DNA from 2 places in the Variovorax sp. PDC80 genome. Region 2 is predicted to be linked to the other one. Evidence: predicted binding sites of a transcription regulator. Region 2 holds the regulator's gene; the other holds the start of a gene.
The links. Region 2 encodes sigma-54, which starts transcription at its own class of promoters, with help from an activator protein. Its sites were predicted from a motif close to TGGCANGNAANCTGCTTT; they were not measured.
Positions count from the first base shown of each region.

Region 1: atzF (allophanate hydrolase) is a predicted target of sigma-54. The motif match lies at 2,868-2,885, and genes of this name have one in related genera.

Region 1 is NZ_FOWG01000004.1:436,065-441,810, reverse strand. Features, by position in the region: gene BM109_RS15435 (ABC transporter permease) at 1-70, opposite strand, end outside; gene BM109_RS15430 (ABC transporter substrate-binding protein) at 75-1,076, opposite strand; gene atzF (allophanate hydrolase) at 1,115-2,836, opposite strand; gene BM109_RS15420 (M48 family metallopeptidase) at 3,072-3,926, opposite strand; gene BM109_RS15415 (AmpG family muropeptide MFS transporter) at 4,016-5,395, shown strand; gene BM109_RS15410 (beta-ketoacyl-[acyl-carrier-protein] synthase family protein) at 5,523-5,746, shown strand, end outside.
Region 2 is NZ_FOWG01000011.1:190,182-195,927, forward strand. Features, by position in the region: gene BM109_RS28870 (thiol:disulfide interchange protein DsbA/DsbL) at 1-564, shown strand, start outside; gene lptA (lipopolysaccharide transport periplasmic protein LptA) at 780-1,493, shown strand; gene lptB (LPS export ABC transporter ATP-binding protein) at 1,490-2,284, shown strand; gene BM109_RS28885 (RNA polymerase factor sigma-54) at 2,315-3,904, shown strand; gene BM109_RS28890 (phospholipase D family protein) at 3,915-5,513, shown strand; gene BM109_RS28895 (fumarylacetoacetate hydrolase family protein) at 5,627-5,746, shown strand, end outside.

The DNA.
Region 1 (5,746 bases), on a different contig from region 2:
GTGCCGCGGAGGCGGCGGCGTTGCCCGCGGGCGGCGCCCACGGGGAGGCGGTAGTGCTGCTGTCGGCCATGGCGTCAGGCCTTGTAGAGCAGGCCGTCCACCAGGACCTTCTTCTCGAAGATCCCCTTCTCGGTGAACAGGTCGTAGAACTTCTGGAAGTAGGCGACGTCGCTGGGCTTGAACTCGTTGTAGAGCATGTACGAGGCCAGCGGCACCTCGGCCGTGAGCTTGCCCTCGATGGCGGTGTAGCCCTTCATGTACTGGCGCGCCTCGTCGGGCTGGCTGCGCACCAGCTCGACGCCGCGCGCATAGGCGGCGATGTACTTCTTCGCGGCGTCGGGGTTCTTCTTGAGGAATTCGGTCGTGAGGCTGGCGGCGCCGCCGTGCCACGGCGCCATCGGGTCGCCGAGGATGTAGCGCGCGACCACGCCGGCCTCGAGCACGCGCGTGGTGCCGTTCATGCGGCCCACGGTGCCGGTGGGCTCGAGCGTGTAGCAGGCGTCGACCTGCCCCGCCACCAGCGCGGCCACGTGCTGGCCGATCGGCAGCTCGCTGACCGACACGCCCTTGGCGCCCGCGCGCTCGAGCATGGTCTTGCACAGCGTGACGTTCTGGATGCCCGGGCCCGAGGCCACCTTCTTGCCCGCGAGCTCGGCCATGGCCTTGATCGGGCTGTCCTTGGCGACGATGAACTCGTCGAGCACGAACTTCGCGTTGCTCGGGTTGGTGCAGAAGATCTTGAACAGGCCCGGCTGCGCGATCTCGCCGATCGCGAGGTTGGCCGAGCCGGTGCCGTTGGCGCTGCCGTCGCAGCGGCCCGCGAGCATGGCTTCCATCACCTGCTGCGCGCCCGCGAACTTCTGCGGTTCCACGTCGAGCCCCGCCTCCTTGAAGAAGCCGCGCTCGACCGCCGCGAAGAAGGGCAGGCCCGCGGCCACCGGCCAGAAGCCGACGCGGATCTTCGGTGCCGCCTGGGCGCGCACGATCGCCGGCGCGGCGAGCACCGCGAGGCCGGCGGCGCCGGCCTGCAGCAACTGTCGGCGCGAGGCGGTGGAAGGGAAGTCGGAGATGGACATGGAAGACTCCTCGGTCGGGGTTCGAAGACAACAGGGATTCAGGCGGCGCGGCTCGCGAGGTAGGCGCGCCAGCCGCCATGGCGCGTGACCTCTTCGGCGCCGGCCAGCGCATGGCCCTCGCAGATGAAGCCGTGCACCCAGCGGCCGTCGGCCAGCTCGACGCTGCCCAGGCCCAGCGGCGCGGGGATCAGCGCGAGGAAGCCGCCGACCTCGGCCAGCGGCAGGTCCCACACCTCGAGCGCGATCGCGGCGCCGCCCTCGGCGCTGCGCTGCAGGCCGGGCTTGGGCGGCACGGTGCCGGGCAGTGCGTACAGGCGGTAGCGCGGCGCGGTCTGGATGGCTTCGCGCAGCACTGCACCGCGCTCGGTGAGCTGGCCGTTGAGCGGCATGCCGCTGAGGTGCGCGCCGACCACCGCGATCGGCAGCGTGGCGGCCTGCGCCGGCGCGAGGCCACGGATCGGCCGCGGCGCGGGCAGCGGCTCGCCGGTCGCGCCCTGCGCGAGGCCGGTGGCATGGTGGTAGCGCTGGCCCAGCTCGGCCAGCGCGAGGTCGCTGCCGCAGCGGCCGATCAGCGTGATGCCGAAGGGCAGGCCGTCGGGCCGCAGGCTGCTGGGCACCGAGAGCGCGGCGTAGTCGAGCAGGTTGACGAAGTTGGTGTAGGCGCCGAGGTTGCGGTTGAGCGCCACCGGGTCGGCGCGCATCGCGTCGCGCGTGTAGTGCGTGGGCGCGGTGGGCACCAGCAGCACGTCGATGTCGCGCCACATCGGCTCGGCCTGCTGCGCGAGCGCGCGCAGCCGGGTCTGGGCCTCGAACACGTCGGCCGCGTTGTAGCCGCGGCCCTGCGCGAGGATGCCGCGCACGGGCTCGACGACCTCGGCCTCGTGGCGGTCGAAGAAGGCGCGCACCGCCGCATAGCGCTCGGCCACCAGCGCGCTGTCGTAGAGCAGCGCGGCGGCCTCGGCCAGCGGCGCGAAGGGCACGGTGACGGCCGTGCCGCCCAGCGCCTCGAGGCGGCGGCGCGCGTCGGCGAAGGCGGCCTCGGCGAGCGTGTCGCCGAAGAAGGCGAGGCGGTCGGGCACGCCGAAGCGGAAGGCGGCGGGCAAGGGTTCGGCATCGAGCGCGATGTCGCGTGAATAGGGATCGCGCGCATCGAAGCCGAGCGCGGCCTGCAGCACCTCGACCGCGAGCGCGACGGTGCGCGCGAAGATCGAGACGCAGTCGACGCTCTGCGCGGCCGGCACCACGCCGGCGGTGCTCAGCAGCCCGCGCGAGGGCTTGAGGCCGACGATGTTGTTGAGCCCCGCGGGCACGCGGCCCGAGCCGGCCGTGTCGGTGCCGAGCGCGAAGTCGGCCTCGCCGGTGGCGACCACGCGGGCCGAGCCCGAGCTCGAGCCGCCCGAGACATAGCGTGCATCGAAGGCATTGCCGACCTCGCCATAGGGCGAGCGCGTGCCGTTGAGGCCGCAGGCGAACTGGTCGAGGTTGGTCTTGCCGAGCAGCGACGCACCGGCATCGAGCAGCCGCTGCACCACAGCCGCATGGGCCGCCGGCAGGCGGTCGAAGGCCGGGCAGGCGGCGGTGGTGGGCACGCCGGCGACGTCGATGTTGTCCTTGACGGCGAAGCGCAGGCCCGCGAGCGGGGCGGGGGCGGCGGTGGAAGCGGGCGTGGCTTCCCGCGTGTCGTCGTTCTCGCGCGTCAGCGGCTGCGCGAAACGCAGGATCCACGCCGCGGCGGCCGGGTCTTTCTCGTCATGCACCATGATCAGGCATCCAAACTTGTGTACAAGTCGAGATGCAAGCGGCGTGCCAGCGCGCGCGGGCCGCTGCCGACGCGCCTATGGCATCAGCCGCTCAAGTATTTATGTATGGCTCCCTCCCCCGCTGGGGGAGGGTTGGGGTGGGGGCGCCGAGCCTTGCAACAGCGCTGACCGTGTCCACCGCCCGGAGCCCCCATCCCGGCCTTCCCCCAGAGGGGGAAGGAGGAAGACAGGGCGCTCAGCTCTTCTTGGCGTCCCGGTACAGGTTCTCCACCTTCGGCAGATTCGCCTGCAGCTTCGCGATCCGGTCCGGCCCGCTCGGATGGGTGGAGAGGAAGCTCAGCCCGCCCTGGTTCTTCGAGGCCGCGGCCATCTTGTTCCACAGCGACACCGAGGCCTTCGGGTCGTAGCCGGCGCGCGCCGCGAGTTCCAGGCCGACGAGGTCGGCCTCGGTCTCGTCGCCGCGGCTGAACTTGAGCGTGAGCAGCTGGGTGCCCGCGCGCGCCGCGAGGTCGCCGACCTGCCCCAGGCCGAGCAGCTGCGCACCGATCGAGAGCGCGGCGCCGGTGCCCGCGCTCTTGGCCATGCGGGCGCGCGCATGCTCGCGCAGCGCATGGGCCATCTCGTGGCCCATCACCATCGCGACCTCGTCGTCGGTGAGCTTGAGCTGGTCGAGGATGCCGGTGAAGAAGGCGATCTTGCCGCCCGGCAGGCAGAAGGCGTTGATCTGCTTGCTGCCGATCAGGTTGACCTCCCACTTCCATTGCCGCGCGCGGCTGTTCCAGGGCGTGGCGAAGGGGATCAGCCGGTTGGCGATGGCGCGCAGCCGCTGCAGCTGCGGATTGCCGTCTCCCGCGAGCGCGTTCTTGGCGCGCGCCTGCTGCAGCAGCTCGCCGTACTGCTGGCCGCCCGCGGCCTCGATGCGGTCGGCCGGCACCAGGTTGCGCGCCACCGAGGCATTGCCGACGTCGACCTGCGCCAGCGCCGGCCCGCTCAATGCCGCGCCGGCCGCGGCCAGCAGGAAGGCGCGCCGCGGCTGCCAGGCCGAGGCATGGGAGGGGACCGGGGCGGAGCGATCGCAGCGTGTGCACATATGGGGCCGGATGATAGGAACAAATGAAGACGCCTTGGTGGATGACCCGGCCGCCGGCAGGCGCGGCGCTCATGGACAATCGCCCCCACATGTCTTCCGTCCCGCCCGCCGAATCCACCGCCGCCGGTTCGCCGCCCTGGCGCGACGCCCTGAAGGTCTACCTAGAACCCGCCACCCTGCGCATGCTGGCGCTGGGCTTCTCGGCCGGGCTGCCGCTGCTGCTGGTGCTGGGCACGCTGAGCTTCCGGCTGCGCGAGGCCGGCATCGACCGCGCCACCATCGGCTACCTGAGCTGGGTCGGCCTGGCCTACGGCTTCAAATGGGTTTGGGCGCCGCTGGTCGACCGGCTGCCGCTGCCGCCGCTGACCACGCTGCTCGGGCGCCGGCGCGGCTGGCTGCTGCTGGCGCAGGGGATGGTGATCGCGGGGCTGGTCGGCATGGCGGTCAACGATCCGCGCCAGGGGCTCATGCCGATGATCTGGTGCGCGCTGCTGGTGGCCTTCGGCTCGGCCACGCAGGACATCGCGCTCGACGCCTTCCGCATCGAGTCGGCCGAAACCCGCAAGCAGGCGGCGCTGGCCGCGGCCTACCAGACCGGCTACCGGCTCGCGATGATCTGGGCCGGGGCGGGGGTGCTGTGGGTGGCGGCCTGGGCCGAGGTCGCGCCGGCCGCGGCAGCGGTGGGCGCGGCTGCCGGCGCGGCCTACCAGAACGGCGCCTGGAAGACGGCCTATCTCGTGATGGCCGGCTCCATGTTCGTGGGCGTGCTCACGGTGCTGCTGTCGCCCGAGCCCGCAAAGCGCTCGCTGTCGGCGCCGCGCAATGCCGCCGAGTGGCTGCGCGACGTGCTGGTCGAGCCCTTCGCCGACTTCATCCGCCGCTACAAGTGGCAGGCGGTGCTGATCCTGTCGCTGATCGCGATCTACCGCATCAGCGACGTGGTGATGGGCATCATGGCCAACCCCTTCTACGTCGACATGGGCTTCACCAAGGACGAGGTGGCCACGGTCAGCAAGATCTACGGCGTGGTCATGACGCTGGTGGGCGCCTTCGTCGGCGGCGTGCTGTCGATGCGCCTGGGCGTGATGCGGGTGCTGATGCTGGGCGCGGTGCTCAGCGCGGCGAGCAACCTGCTGTTCGCCTGGCTGGCCTCGCGCGGCCACGACCTGACGGCGCTGATCGCCGTGGTCTCGGCCGACAACCTCGCGGGCGGCATCGCCTCGGCGGCCTTCATCGCCTACCTCTCGAGCCTCACGAACATCAGCTACTCGGCCACGCAGTACGCGCTGTTCAGCTCGCTGATGCTGCTGCTGCCGAAGTTCATCGCCGGCTACTCGGGCGTGTTCGTCGACGCCTACGGCTACAGCACCTTCTTCTATGCGACCGCCCTGCTCGGCGTGCCGGTGCTGGTGCTGGTGGCGCTGGCCTCGCGCACGCTGGCGGCGAGTCCGGACAGCGGGAAATCCTGACCCGGCCCCATAGGAAACCGCCGACACGGCCCCACCCCCGCAACTGGTAGGCTTTGCGCTGCTTTCCCCAGACCCGACCACAAGAACTACTCCTCCAACCGCGTCACCGCCCAGCCACGCCCACACCGTGCCCGCCCGCATTCCCCCCCTCCAGATCAGCGCCTACACGGCCACCTCGGCCGTCGGCGTCGGCAAGGAGCCGCTTGCCGAAGCGCTCGAACATTCGCGCAGCGGCCTGCGCGCCAACGACTTCGGCCCCGCGCCGCTGCCGACCTGGATCGGCCGCGTCGACGGCCTCGAAGAGATCCGCCTGCCCGAGGCCTTCGCGCGCTGGGACTGCCGCAACAACCG
Region 2 (5,746 bases):
GCACCGAAGGCCGGCACCGAATACCTCGTGCTCGACAAGCGCGTGCCGGTCGACGCACCGGCCGGCAAGATCGAGGTGATCGAGTTCTTCTCGTACAACTGCCCGCACTGCAACGACTTCGAGCCCGCGCTCGAGGCCTGGGCCAAGGGCCAGCCCAAGGACGTGGTGCTGCGCCGCGTGCCGGTGCCCTTCGTGGGCAACGACGTCGAAGCCAAGCAGCGCCTGTACTACGCGCTCGAGGCGCTGGGCAAGGTCGACGAGTACCAGCCCAAGGTCTTCAACGCGATCCACGCCCAGCGCCAGAACGTGAACGGCGACGCCAACATCGTGGCCTGGGCCGAGAAGAACGGCCTCGACGGCGCGAAGTTCAAGGAGCTGTTCACCTCCTTCGGCGTGGCGAGCAAGGCCAAGCGCGCCTCGCAACTGACCGAGGCCTACAAGGTGGCCGGCGTGCCCGCGCTGGCCGTGGCCGGCCGCTGGTACGTGGACGGCGAACTCGCCGGCAACATGAACAAGGCCTTGGCCGTCACCAACTACCTGATCGGCGAAGCCCGCAAGGGTTGAGACCGGTCTCGCGGCCCTGGCCGCTCCGCCGCCGGGAGGCCGGAATCCCATCGAGGGTTCCGGGGCGGCCGGGCCGTCATCCAGCCGGTCGGCAGAACGCGGGGCGATCCCGCGGGGTGCCGTGCCCGGGTTCGCCGCCCCCGGGGCTTTTTCATCCGCGCGCATGGGTCTGGCGCGATGGGCCGCATACAATGCAGAGCAAGTTTCGTGCCTCTATGACATCGCACTCTCACCCCACCTCCTCCCTTCGCCGCACCGGTCGCCTCGTGCTGGCCGCGCTGCTGCTGGCTGGCTCCGCCGCCGCCGCCCTGGCCGAAACGGCCGACCGGACCAAGCCGATGAACATCGAATCCGATTCGATGCGCTACGACGATCTCAAGCAGACCAGCGTCTTCACCGGCAACGTGGTGGTCACCAAGGGCACCATCATCATCCGCGGCGCGCGCATCGACGTGCGCCAGGACCCCGAGGGCTACCAGTACGGCGTGGTCACCGCGGCGCCCGGCAAGCTCGCCTACTACAAGCAGAAGCGCAACGGCAACGGCGACGAGTGGATCGAGGGCGAGTCCGAGGTCATCGAGTACGACAGCCGCGCCGACAACGTCAAGTTCATCCGCCGCGCCGTCATGCGCCGCCTGGTCGGCGCCACGCCCAACGACGAGAGCAGCGGCGCGCTGATCGTCTACGACCAGAGCAACGACACCTACACCGTCAACGGCTCGACCGTGCCGCCCAATGCCGGCGTGTCCGCGCCGGGTGGCGGTGGCCGCGTCAAGGCCATCCTCACGCCGAAGTCGGCCGCGCCGGGTGCGCCCGGCGCCGCGGCGCCGGCCACGCGCCGTCCCGCGGCCCCGGCGCCCACGCCGGCACCGGGCGCCGGACTGCGCTCCACCACCACGCTGAGCGGCGAAGGGGAAGAACGCAAGTGATCGAAGCCGCCGGAACCCAGGAAGCCAACGGCGTGCCGGGCAGCCGCCTCGTCGCGCGCGGCCTGCAGAAGAGCTATGGCAGCCGCAAGGTGGTCAAGGACGTCTCGCTCGACGTGCAGAAGGGCGAAGTGGTCGGACTGCTCGGGCCCAACGGCGCCGGCAAGACCACCTCGTTCTACATGATCGTCGGGCTGGTGCGCGCCGACGCGGGCGAGATCTCCATCGACGGCGAGCCGATCGCCCACATGCCGATCCACCGCCGCGCGCGCATGGGCCTGAGCTACCTGCCGCAGGAAGCCTCGATCTTCCGCAAGCTCACGGTCGAGGAGAACGTGCGCGCGGTGCTCGAGCTGCAGCGCGAGCCCGATGCCAACGGCCGGCCGCAGGCGCTGTCGAAGCAGCGCATGGAAGAGCGCCTGTCGGAGCTGCTGGCCGACCTGCGCGTCGACCACCTGCGCGATTCGCCCGCGCTCGCGCTGTCGGGCGGCGAACGCCGCCGCGTCGAGATCGCGCGCGCGCTGGCCACCCAGCCGCGCTTCATCCTGCTCGACGAACCCTTCGCCGGCATCGACCCGATCGCGGTGATCGAGATCCAGCGCATCATCAGCTTCCTGAAGGAACGCGGCATCGGCGTGCTGATCACCGACCACAACGTGCGCGAGACGCTGGGCATCTGCGACCACGCCTTCATCATCAGCGACGGCCATGTGCTGGCACAGGGCACGCCCTCGGAGATCGTCGACAACGCCGAAGTGCGCCGGGTCTACCTGGGCGAGCACTTCCGCATGTGATGACCCTCGTGCAAGTCATTTCCTGAGGGCATGAAACAAGGCTTGTCGCTGCGCGTTTCGCAGCATCTCGCGCTGACGCCTCAGCTGCAGCAGTCGATCCGGCTGCTGCAGCTCTCCACGCTCGAACTGAGCCAGGAGGTCGAGCAGATGCTCGACGAGAACCCCTTCCTCGAGCGCACCGCCGAGGAAGCCGCGCGCGAGGAGTTCGGCCTCGACGCCGCCGACACGCCCGCGCCGCGCGAGGACACCGAGCGCGAGGCCGAGAGCGACTACGCGAGCGCCGCGCCCTCGACCTCGACCACGTCCACCGAGACCACTTCGTCGTCCGAGGCCGAGCCGGCCCTCGACTCGCCCGAGCGCGAGCCCGACTGGGAAGGCGACGGCACCGTCGACATGGCGCCCGACGACAGCGAGTGGGGCAGCGACGCCCCCGCGCGCAACAACAGCAGCACCGGCGACGACGAGCGCGCCGATGCCACCGAGCTCGCGCGCAGCCAGGAATCGCTGCAGTCCTTCCTGCACCGCCAGGCGCTGAGCCTGCGGCTCAACGAGAACGACAGCGCCGCGCTGCGCTTTTTGATCGAGTCGCTCAACGACGACGGCTACCTCGAGGATTCGCTGCCGGCGCTGGCCTCGGGCCTCGCGGGCGACGACAACGACCAGTTCGACGAGCTGGTGCACCACTTCCAGGTCGCGCTGGGCCTGCTGCAGAGCCTGGAGCCCGCGGGCGTGGGCGCGCGCGACCTCGGCGAATGCCTCGCGATCCAGCTGCGCGCGCTGGCCGACGAGGACGAGACCGAGGACGAGGAGCTGGTGCGCAAGACCGCGCTCGCCATCTGCAAGCAGCCGATGGAGCTGCTCGCGCGGCGCGACTTCAAGCGCCTGGCCACGCTCACGCGCACCAACGAGGAGCTGGTGCGCTCGGCGCTGCAGATCATCGCGCGGCTGGAACCCAAGCCGGGCCGCCGCTTCGTCGACGTCGAGCGCAACATCGTCATTCCCGACGTGATCGTCACCAAGACCGGCCGCGGCACCAACGTGAAGTTCCGCGTCATGCTCAACCCCGAGGTGATGCCGCGGCTGCGCGTGCACGACATCTACGCCGGCGCGCTCAAGTCGCACAAGGGCGAGGGCAGCCAGGCGCTGTCGCAGCGGCTGCAGGAGGCGCGCTGGTTCATCAAGAACATCCAGCAGCGCTTCGACACCATCCTGCGCGTGAGCAACGCCATCGTCGAGCGGCAGAAGAGCTACTTCGTGCACGGCGAACTCGCGATGCGCCCGCTGGTGCTGCGCGAGATCGCCGACGAGCTCGGGTTGCACGAGTCCACCATCTCGCGCGTGACCACCGCCAAGTACATGTCCACGCCCTTCGGCACGGTCGAGCTCAAGTACTTCTTCGGCTCGGCGCTGGGCACCGAGACCGGCGGCAATGCCTCGAGCACCGCGGTGCGCGCGCTGATCAAGCAGTTCGTCGGTTCGGAGAGCGTGAAGAAGCCGCTGTCGGACAGCCAGATCTCCGAGATGCTCAAGGAGCAGGGCATCGAGTGCGCGCGCCGCACCGTCGCCAAGTACCGCGAGGCGCTGCGCATCGCGCCCGCCAACCTGCGCAAGGCCCTGTAGAAAGCCGCCGATGGCCCGACGCCTGCTGTCGCGCTGTGGGCCCTGGGTGTTCGCCATCGCGGCCGCGCTGCTGGCCGCCGGTTGCGCCACCTTGCCCGACGAGGCCCCGCGCGCCCCCGCCAGAGCCATCGCCGTGTCGAAGGACACCGCGCTCGGGCGCATCGCGCTGGCCGCGCAGCCCGACCCCGACCTCAGCGGCTTTCGCCTCATGCCCGGTGGCGACTTCGCCTTCGACACCCGCATCCAGCTCGCGCGCCGGGCCCAGCGCACGCTCGACGTCCAGTACTACCAGATCGAGAACGACGAGACCGGTCGCTACCTGCTGCGCACCCTGCGCGATGCCGCGCAGCGCGGCGTGCGGGTGCGCGTGCTGATGGACGACCTCTACACCGCGGGCGAGGACGAGCTGCTGCGCGGCTTCGCGGCCACGCCCAATGTCGAGCTGCGCCTGTTCAACCCGTTCCCGGCCGGCCGCGGCAGCCTGCTCGCGCGCTTCACGGCCTCGCTGTTCGACTTCAGCCGCGTCAACCGGCGCATGCACAACAAGCTGTTCATCGCCGACGGCGCGATGGCCGTGGCGGGCGGGCGCAACATCGGCAACCAGTACTTCCGGCGCACCGCGGGCGAGAACTTCATCGACCTCGACACCTTCGTGACGGGCGCGCTGATCCCGCGCCTGGGCAGCCTGTTCGACCAGTACTGGAACAGCCCCTACGTGCGGCCCGTCGAATCGGTGGTGGCGAGCGCGCTGCCTGCCGACGAACTGCGGCGCCGCTTCGAGGCCGCCACCGGCCCCGACACCACGCCGCCGCCGCCGAAGCCCGCGCCCAACGACCTGCTGGGCTACGGCCCGATCGCCGAGGACCTCGACGCCGGCCGGCTCGGCCTGATCTGGACCACGGCCGAGGCCTATGCCGATTCGCCCGACCGCGTGATCGGCAAGACCGCCTCGTACGGCGGCGTGCCGCTGCTCGACGTCGACAGCGTGCGCTACAACGTGGTCGAGCAGATGCGCCGCGCGCGCAGCGAGGTGACCATCGTCTCGCCCTACCTGATCCCGGGCGCCGCGGGGCTCGAGGTGATGAACGAGATCCGCCGGCGCCAGGTGAAGATCAGCGTGGTGACCAACTCGCTCGCCGCCACCGACGAGCCGTTGGTGCACACCGCCTACCGCCGCTACCGGCCCGAGATGCTGCGCCTGGGCGCCGAACTCTACGAACTCAGCACCAACCGCACCCGCCGCAGCGTGCGGCTGGGCCTGTTCGGCACCTCGGTCGGCAGGCTGCATGCCAAGTCGGCGGTGATCGACCAGCGCATCCTGTTCGTCGGCTCGATGAATTTCGACCCGCGCTCCGAGGTCCACAACACCGAGATCGGCCTGTTCATCCGCAGCCCCGAGATGGCGCAGCAGGCGCTGAAGCTGCTCGAGGTGCTCAAGCAGCAGGGCGCCTACAGGCTGCGCTTCGCCGAAGGCAGCGACTCGCGCCTGGAGTGGATCAGCGAGGAGGCCGGCAAGACCACGGTGCTGAGCGAGGAGCCCGACTCGGGCTTCTGGGACCGCACCATGCTCGAACTGCTGGCGCCGCTGACGCCCGAGAGCCTGCTCTAGGCGGTTTGGGCGGCTTTCGCAAACCGTCGGTTTCCGTTCCGCAAACCTCGGCCTGTCATGCTGTGGTGCCCCTGCGAGCAGGGGGCCCGAACACCACCGACAGGAGCACGCGCATGAAATGGATCCACTACACCGCGCCCGGCGCGGCCGCCAGCAGCTATGGCGTGCTGGAGGACGATCGCGTCCGCGCGGTGAACGGCAGCCCCTTCGGCGGCCACGACTTCACGGGCGCC